Regions from separate parts of the Agromyces larvae genome, predicted to be linked through region 1. Evidence: predicted binding sites of a transcription regulator. Region 1 holds the regulator's gene; the other holds the start of a gene.

Region 1 (4,206 bases):
GCCGGGCTGCGCATACCCGGGCTGCGGGTATCCGGTTCGGGGATCGGGCTGGTCGGGCGGCAGGGGCTGCGGAGTCTGGTCGGTCATGTGTCGGGCCCTCTCATCGGCTGCAACCACCCTGCCGTATCGGCCCGGCCGCGCGCGAGCGCGTCGCCGCGAGCGGTCACGCTGACGTCGGGATGACGACCGTGCGTTCGCCCGGGGCATCCTCGTGGCCCCAGGCCTGCTCGATGGTCTCGAGCGGTACCGGCCGCGGCCGCACGGTCAGCGCACCGGACGCGACCGCGGCGACGAGCTCGGGCAGCCCTGCCTGCCGCAGGTCGATGGAGCCGAACCCGCTTCCGCTGATCCGGAGCGCGTTCGAGCGCAGGCCGGAGCCATCGAGCGTGATCGTGGGCCCCGCGGTGCTGCCGATGTGCACCCAGTCGAGCAGGCGCGCGTGATCGGTTCGGGCACCGAGGATGGCGCGCATCGCGAGCTCGGTCGGCGCACCCCAGACGTAGTCGAGGACGACGTCGACCTCGGCCGCCGCCGCTGCGAACGCCGCAGCGGTCGCGTCGTCGTCGGGTGACAGCTCGACGATGGCGTCGGCGCCGTCTGCGGCGAGCTGTTCGAGGCGCTGCCGGTTGCGACCGGCGGCGACGACCCGCCCGGCGCCGAGGTGGCGCGCCGTCTTCACCGCGATCGACCCTGCGGCACCGGTGGCGCCGATCACGAGCACCGACTGGCCCGCCCGGAACGGGACGCGTCCGCGAAGCGCGACCCACGACGACATCGCGGGGTTCATGGAGGCGGCGACGGTCGCGGGGTCCGCCCCGGAGGGCACCGGGATGGCCGATCGCGGATCGATGAGGATGCGCTCGGCCATGGTGCCGCCGCCGCCGAGGCCGCCGACGTAGGCGAGCGAGCCGTCGGCCCGGCGGACGACGCCGTCGATGCCGGGCACCACCGGCAGCGCCCCCGAACTCGCGTAGTGGCGACCCGAGGCGACGCCCCGCGTGACGGGGTGGATGCCGACCGCGAGCACTTCCGCCACCTCGCGTCGCGCGTCGGCCTGCGGCGCGGGGATGGAGCGATAGCGCGGCGGTTCGCCGAACGACTCGACGAGTGCGGCGTTGATGTGCGTCATGTGATCTCCTAGTTAGTACGTGGCACGCACTACTATAGTACGTACTACGTACTATTGCTAGACTGAGATCGTGGAAGACGAGGGCGCGCGATCGGCCGCCGACGCCCTGGCGCGGCTGGCATTCCTGACGAACGCGCGCCTGGAGGCACGCGCTGCAGAGGTCGGCGAGGGTCTCTCGGTGCAGCAGCTGCGCCTGCTGGGCATCCTGCGCGACCGGGAGCCGACGATCAACGAACTCACCGTCCTGCTCGGCGTCGACAAGTCCAGCGTCAGCGGGCTGGTCATCCGTGCGGAGCGGCGCGGGCTGGTGAGCCGCACCCGGCACGAGCGCGACGGCCGCGCGGTGCGAGTGCGACTGGAAGGGTCCGGGCGCACCCTGATCGACGCGGCAACCGCGTCGTTCGAGCTCGATGTGCAGCAGTTGCTCGCGGTGCTGACCGACGCGGAGCGCGCGCGCTGGGTGGCGCTCACGAACCGCGTGCTGAGCGCCGAGGCGGATCAGCTGGGCCTCACGCCCTGATCCGCGGCGGCCTCGCACCGCGGCCGCATCACCCGGTGACCCGGCGCGGACGCCGACGACCCCGATCGGCTACCGGTCGAGCGGCCGCCAGACGACGAGGGCGTTCTCGCGGCGCACTCGCGTGCCCGCCTTGATGGTGACGATGTCGCCGGCCGACCCGGCGGCGAACACGCGGCGGCCGGGGCGGTTCAGCATCTCGTCGGCGAGCATCGCCTCGAGTTCGCGCACCCGGGCGCGCAGCGCGGTCACCTCGTCTTCGAGGCCGAGCACGCGGCGGATGCCCTCGAGGCTCACACCCTCGCTCGACAGCTGGGCGATCTCGCGCAACTGCACGACGTCGCGCATCGAGTACCGGCGCGACTTGCCGGCGGTGCGACTCGGCGAGACGAGGCCGAGGCGGTCGTACTGGCGCAGGGTCTGCGGATGCATCCCGGCGAGCTCGGCCGCGACCGAGATCACGAAGATCGGGCTCGTCTCGTCCATCGACTACCCCTTCGCGCGGGCGAGGAGGTCGTCGCGCGGGTTCTCGTCGGGCAGCAGGGCCGCGAACTCGCGCAGCCGCTCCTCGGCCTCCTTCGAGAGGTGCGACGGCACCGCCACCTGCACGACGGCGAGCAGGTCGCCCGTGCCCTTCTTCGTCGCAACGCCGCGGCCCTTCACCCGCAGCACCCGGCCGCTCGGGGTGCCGGGCGCCACCTTCAGCTTCACGGGGTCGCCGCCGAGGGTGGGCACCTGGATCGTCGCGCCGAGCGCGGCCTCCTCGAAGGTCACCGGTACGGTGACCCGCAGGTTGAGTCCGTCGCGTTCGAACACCGGATGCTTGCGCACGTTCACGGTGAGGATCATGTCGCCGGTCGCACCGCCGTCGGGCGACGGGTGGCCCTTGCCGCGCAGGCGGATCTTCTGCCCGTCGGCGACGCCCGCAGGGATGTTCACCGTCACCGGCTTGCCCTCGGCGGTCTGCAGGGTCACCTGGTCGCCGCGGGTCGCGGTGATGAAGTCGAGCGTGGTCGTGGCCGTGACGTCCCGACCGGGCGTCGGCCCGCCGAAGCCGCGGTAGCCGCCCGTCGACTGGCCGAACCGGCCGCCGCCGAAGAGCCCGCCGAGCAGGTCGTCGTAGTCGCCGCCCGCACCCTGCTGGAAGGTGAAGCGCTGGCCACCGCCGCCCTGGCCGAACATGCCGCCGAACACGTCCTCGAAGCCGCCGGCGCCCGCCCCGCCCGGCGCAGTGAACCGCGCCCCCGAGCCCATCGCCCGGATCGCGTCGTACTCCTTGCGCTCCTCGGGGTCGGAGAGCACCGAGTTCGCCTCGCTGATCTCCTTGAACTTCGCCTCGGCCGCGGCGTCGCCCGGGTTCTGGTCGGGATGGTACTTGCGCGCGAGCTTGCGGTACGCCTTCTTGATGTCGGCGTCGCTCGCGTCCTTGGAGACGCCGAGCACCTGGTAGAAGTCCTTGTCGAACCAATCCTGACTGGCCACGGGCGCCTCCTCTCTCTGCTGTTCAGTCTGTCGTGCCGCCGAGCGTTTCCGTTCGCGCCCTTGGTTTCCGCTGGTGCGGAAACGCTCGGCGCGAACGGAAACACTCGGCGCGGGTGGCGTCCGTCAGGACGCCGGGGTGTGCACCACGACCTTCGCCGGGCGCAGCTGGACGCTGCCGAGCGTGTAGCCCGCCTCGACGACGTCGGCGACCGTGTCGGCCTCCACGTCGGGCGAGGGCTGCTGGAAGATCGCCTCGTGCTTCTGCGGGTCGAACGCCTCGCCCGCCTCGCCGAAGCGCTCGAGCCCGAGCTTCTCGGTCGCGGCGCGCAGCTTCGCGGCGATCGTCGCGAACGGGGTGTCGCCCTCGAGGTCGCCGTGCTTCTCGGCCCGGTCGAGGTCGTCGAGCACCGGCAGCAGCACCGCGACCGCCGCGCCGACCGCGCGCTCGCGCTCGAGCTCGCGGTTCTGCTCGGTGCGCCGACGGTAGTTGGCGTACTCGGCGGTCACCCGCTTCAGGTCGGCCAGGTGCTCGTCGGTCGGGTCCTGCACCTCGGCCTGCGCCGCGTTCAGGATGTCGTCGACGGTGAGCTCGTGCTCGCTCGCCGAGCTCGTCGAAGCGGGGGTCTCCCCTTCGACAGGCTCAGGGGGCTCGCTCGCTGAGCCCGTCGAAGCGGGGGTTTCCCCTTCGACAGGCTCAGGGGGCTCAGGGGCGCCGACGGGCTGCCGAACCGCACCGGTCTCGGGGTCGATCTTCCGCTTGTCGCGGATGATCGGCTCCTCGTGGTTCCGGTCTTCCTCGGAAGCCATGGTTACTTCTTCTCGTCTTCGTCGTCGACGACTTCGGCGTCGACCACGTCCTCGTCGCTGGACTCGCCGCCCGCGGCGCCGGTCGCCGAGGCGTCCTCGCCGGCCGTAGCATCCGCCGCCTGGCCCTGCGCGTAGATCGCCTCGCCGAGCTTGGTCTGCGACTGCGAGAGCTTCTCGAACGCGGTCTTCACCGCGTCGTCGTCGTCGCCGGCGAGCGCCGACTTCAGCGCGTCGACGTCGCCCTGCACCTCGGTCTTCACGTCGGCGGGCA
Region 2 (4,206 bases), 1.1 Mb from region 1:
GGGGCCCGCTTCGACAGGCTCAGCGAGCTTGGCGGGCTCAGCGAGCGAACGCCAGCGATTCAGCACGTCGGGGAGATCGTTCGCCTCGATCGGGGTGCGCTTGTCGTCGAGGGTGAAGCCGTCGGCGCGCACGTCGTAGAACCAGACCTGGTCGGTTCCGCCCGACGAGGTCTTCGTGAAGAAGAGGATCGCCGTCGAGACACCGGTGTAGGGCTTGAACGTTCCGCTGGGGAGCTTCACGACGGCATCGAGCTTGTGGTCCTCGACGAGCATCTTGCGCAGCGACTTGTGCGCGTTCGACGATCCGAAGAGCACGCCGTCGGGCGCGATGACTGCGGCGCGCCCACCGTTCTTCAGCAACTTGATCATGAGCGCGAGGAAGAGCAGTTCGGTCTTCTTCGTCTTCACGACCTGCAGCAGATCTTTCGCGACGGTCTCGTAGTCGAGGCTTCCGGCGAACGGCGGATTCGCGAGCACGAGCGAGTAGTCGGCGCTCGCCGGATGCCCCTCGGCGAGCGAGTCGCCGCGCTCGATCACGGGCTCTTCGACGCCGTGGAGCAGCATGTTCATGCTCGCGATGCGGGCCATCGAGGCATCCGAATCGAAGCCCGTGAACGCCTTGGTGTTGAAGAACGCGCGCACCGAGGCATCCGTCTCGACCTCGGGGTGATGCTCGCGCAAGTACTCGACGGCCGAGATCAAGAAACCCGCGGTGCCCACCGCCGGGTCGATGATGCGGTCTTCGGGCGTCGGCGCCGCCATGTCGACCATGAGTTTGATGATGTGCCGGCTCGTGCGGAACTGGCCGTTCTGCCCGCTCTGCGAGAGCTTCGCGAGCATGTACTCGTAGATGTCGCCTTTGGTGTCGCGGTCGTCCATCGGGATGTCTCGGAGCAGGTCGACGACCTTCGCGAGCAGCGCGGGCGTGGGGATCGTGAAGCGCGCGTCCTTCATGTTGCGCGCGTAGCTCGACCCGTCGCCGCCGAGGCGGCGGAGGAACGGGAAGACGTGCTCGTCGACGATCTCGAACATCTCTTGCGGCGAGCGGTTGGTGAAGTCTGACCAGCGCAGGTCGTCGAACGGGCGGGCGACCCGGCCCGTGTCGTCGATGCCCTCGGGGAAGATGCGGCGCTGCATCGGCTCGCCCGTGCGGTTCGCGCGGCGCTCTTCGCGCGTGTGCAACTCATCGAGCCGGCGGATGAAGAGCAGATACGTGATCTGCTCGATGACCTCGACCGGGTTGGCGATGCCGCCCGACCAGAAGGCGTCCCAGACGCGATCGACTTTGCTGCGGAGTTCGCCGGTGACCAAGATGTGGTGCCTTTCGGAGGGGTGCTTGAAGCAGCGTAGTGCGGCCCGGTTCTCGACGGGAGCCGGGCCGCTGGCCGCGGTGCTACTGACGCTTGAGCTCGACCGTTGTCGTGACTCCGAGCGCGGTCACCTCGTAGCTGATGGTGTCGTTGTCGAACGAAAAGGTCTTCGTCGGGTCGCCCGAGGCGAGCAGCGCGCCCGAGGTCTTCTCGGTGTCGTTCTGCGAGTCCCACGAGAACGGTCCGGATACGGTCGGAGTCTCGAACGTGCCCGACCAGTAGAGCGCCTTCGTGTTCCCGCCGTCGCTCACCCAGAAGACCTCGATCGTGTCGGCGGTGATCGTCGCCGATTGGAAGCTCTCCTCGGATTTCTTGTTCGACTGCACCCACTCGCCGACCAGGTCGGCGGGCTGTGCGGGAGCCTCGTTCTCGGTGGCTCCCGTGCTCGGCCCATCGGTGCCGGCGGCGGTCGCCGCGCACCCCGCGAGTCCTGTGCCGAGCAGGGCGATCAGCGCGATCTGGGCGATTCCGGGGGTGAGACGTCGAGTCATTTCTTCTCCGTGTGCGATCGGTCTTCCGGGGGTTGGCATTCCTGACAGCGCGACCGACGCTATCTCTGGGCGCCGACATCGACCGAGTCGAAGGGGGCGGAGTGACCTGTTCTGGGGGCGCCGAGCGAGTCGATCATGGTTCGACGCAACGGGAATACCCGCACCCCCTCCGCGTTGAACTTGAGCGTACCCAACTCAAGTTCCCAAGGAGAACCAGGTGCCCGAAGACTTCAACGAGGCCGGCTCGAGCTCGTTCGACGAGTTTCTTGCCCGGTACCTTGCGGGTGAGCAGGCCAGGCAGGCGCGGTCGATCGACCTCAGCCGGTTCCTGACTGCGCGCACGCAGAGCATCCTGCAGCGTGCCGGACGCTTCGCACTCGAACGCGGCCAGACCGACCTCGACGCACTGCACATCCTGCGCGTGATCGTCGAGGACGACGCGGTCAAGCAGGCGATCCAGCGCATCGGGGCGAGCCCCGAGCGCATCATCACGGCGACCGAGCAGCGGTTGCCCGCTGCCCTCGATCTCGAGGAGGACTCGCTTCGACAGGCGCAGCGAGCGGCGACCATCACGCCGAGCGCATCCCGCGCGCTGTTCCACAGCTACCAGGTCGCGCGCTCATCCGGCTCGACCTACATCGATCCCGAGCACCTGTTCTTCGCGCTCGTGCTCGGTCAGGATGCCCCGGCCGGCCAGGTGCTCGCACGCGCGGGCGTGACGGCCGAGGCGCTGACGCAGGGACTCGCGGGCGACTCCCTTCGACAGGCTCAGGGAGCGAACGGCGACGAGTACGGTGACGAGGCCCTTCGCCCGGCTCAGGGAGCCGAATCGAGCACTCCGATGCTCGATAAGTTCGGCACCGACCTGACCGAACTCGCCGAGAACGGCGAACTCGACCCGGTGATCGGCCGCGTCGACGAGATCGAGCAGACCATCGAGATCCTTTCCCGCCGCACCAAGAACAACCCGGTGCTGGTCGGCGAGGCGGGCGTCGGCAAGACGGCGATCGTCGAGGGTTTGGCGCGCGCGATCGTCGAGGCATCCGTGCCCGAAGCGCTGCTGGGCAAGCGGGTCATCTCGCTCGACCTGCCCGGCATGCTCGCCGGAACCCGGTACCGCGGCGACTTCGAAGAGCGGCTCACGAAGACCATGGAGGAGATCGCCGCGAACAAGGGCGAGTTCATCGTCTTCATCGACGAGATCCACACGGTCGTCGGTGCGGGCGGCTCGGGCGACGGCGGCACCGACGCGGGCAACATCCTGAAGCCGCGCCTCGCGCGCGGCGACCTGCACCTCGTCGGCGCGACGACCCTCAACGAGTACCGCAAGATCGAGAAGGACCCGGCCCTCGAGCGCCGCTTCCAGCCGGTGCGCGTCGGCGAGCCCAGCATCGAGGACGCGGTGCTGATCCTGCAGGGGCTCAAGCCCGCCTACGAGCAGCACCACGGCGTCGAGTACACGGATGCCGCGATCCGCGCCGCGGTCGAGCTCAGCGACCGCTACCTCAGCGACCGCGTGCTGCCCGACAAGGCGATCGACCTGATCGACCAGGCCGGCGCGCGACTGCGCCTCAAGCTGGGCGTGAAGGTCGACGTGAGTGAGCTCATCGAGCGGCTCGCGACGCTCGAGGCCGACAAGAACGCCGCCGTCACGGCCGAGCACTACGAGGAGGCGTCGCGGATTCGCGATGAGATCTCGAAGGTGCAGGATCGGCTCGACGAGGCATCCGCCACCGGTCGCGCGACCGCGGCGGCCCAGGAGGCCGTCATCGACGAGCCCGAGATCGCCGCGGTGATCTCGCGCGCCACCGGCATCCCGGTGAACCGCCTCACCGAGACCGAGCGCGAGCGCCTGGGTTCGCTCGAACAGGAGCTCCACGCCCGCGTGATCGGGCAGGACGACGCGGTGACCGCGGTCGCCAAGGCCGTGCGCCGCAACCGCACCGGCATGGGCGACGCCAAGCGCCCAGTGGGCTCGTTCCTGTTCCTCGGCCCGACCGGGGTCGGCAAGACCGAGCTCGCGAGGGCGCTCGCCGACCGACTGTTCCCTTCGACCGGCTCAGGGACCGACCACATCATCCGCTTCGACATGAGCGAGTTCGGCGAGCGCCACACGGTGTCGCGCCTGGTCGGCGCCCCTCCCGGGTACGTCGGGTACGACGAGGCCGGCCAGCTCACCGAGCGCGTGCGGCGCAACCCGTACTCGATCGTGCTGTTCGACGAGATCGAGAAGGCCCACCCCGACGTCTTCAACCTGCTGCTGCAGGTGCTCGACGACGGACGCCTCACCGACGGCCAGGGCCGCACGGTCGACTTCCGCAACACGGTCGTGGTCATGACCAGCA

What was found. Region 1 encodes HspR, which represses chaperone genes until heat shock. Its sites were predicted from a motif close to AAGTTGAGTCNNNNNGACTCAACTT; they were not measured.
Region 2: the regulator HspR is predicted to act here: its motif matches at 2,039-2,063, upstream of MTO99_RS18720 (ATP-dependent Clp protease ATP-binding subunit).

Annotation. Positions count from the first base shown of each region.
Region 1 covers NZ_CP094528.1:2,867,932-2,872,137, forward strand. The annotation lists gene MTO99_RS19090 (hypothetical protein) at 1-87, opposite strand, end outside; gene MTO99_RS13800 (quinone oxidoreductase family protein) at 164-1,129, opposite strand; gene MTO99_RS13805 (MarR family winged helix-turn-helix transcriptional regulator) at 1,200-1,649, shown strand; gene MTO99_RS13810 (heat shock protein transcriptional repressor HspR) at 1,719-2,132, opposite strand; gene MTO99_RS13815 (DnaJ C-terminal domain-containing protein) at 2,136-3,128, opposite strand; gene MTO99_RS13820 (nucleotide exchange factor GrpE) at 3,252-3,935, opposite strand; gene dnaK (molecular chaperone DnaK) at 3,938-4,206, opposite strand, start outside.
Region 2 covers NZ_CP094528.1:3,941,773-3,945,978, forward strand. The annotation lists gene MTO99_RS18710 (type I restriction-modification system subunit M) at 1-1,311, opposite strand, end outside; gene MTO99_RS18715 (hypothetical protein) at 1,394-1,861, opposite strand; gene MTO99_RS18720 (ATP-dependent Clp protease ATP-binding subunit) at 2,079-4,206, shown strand, end outside.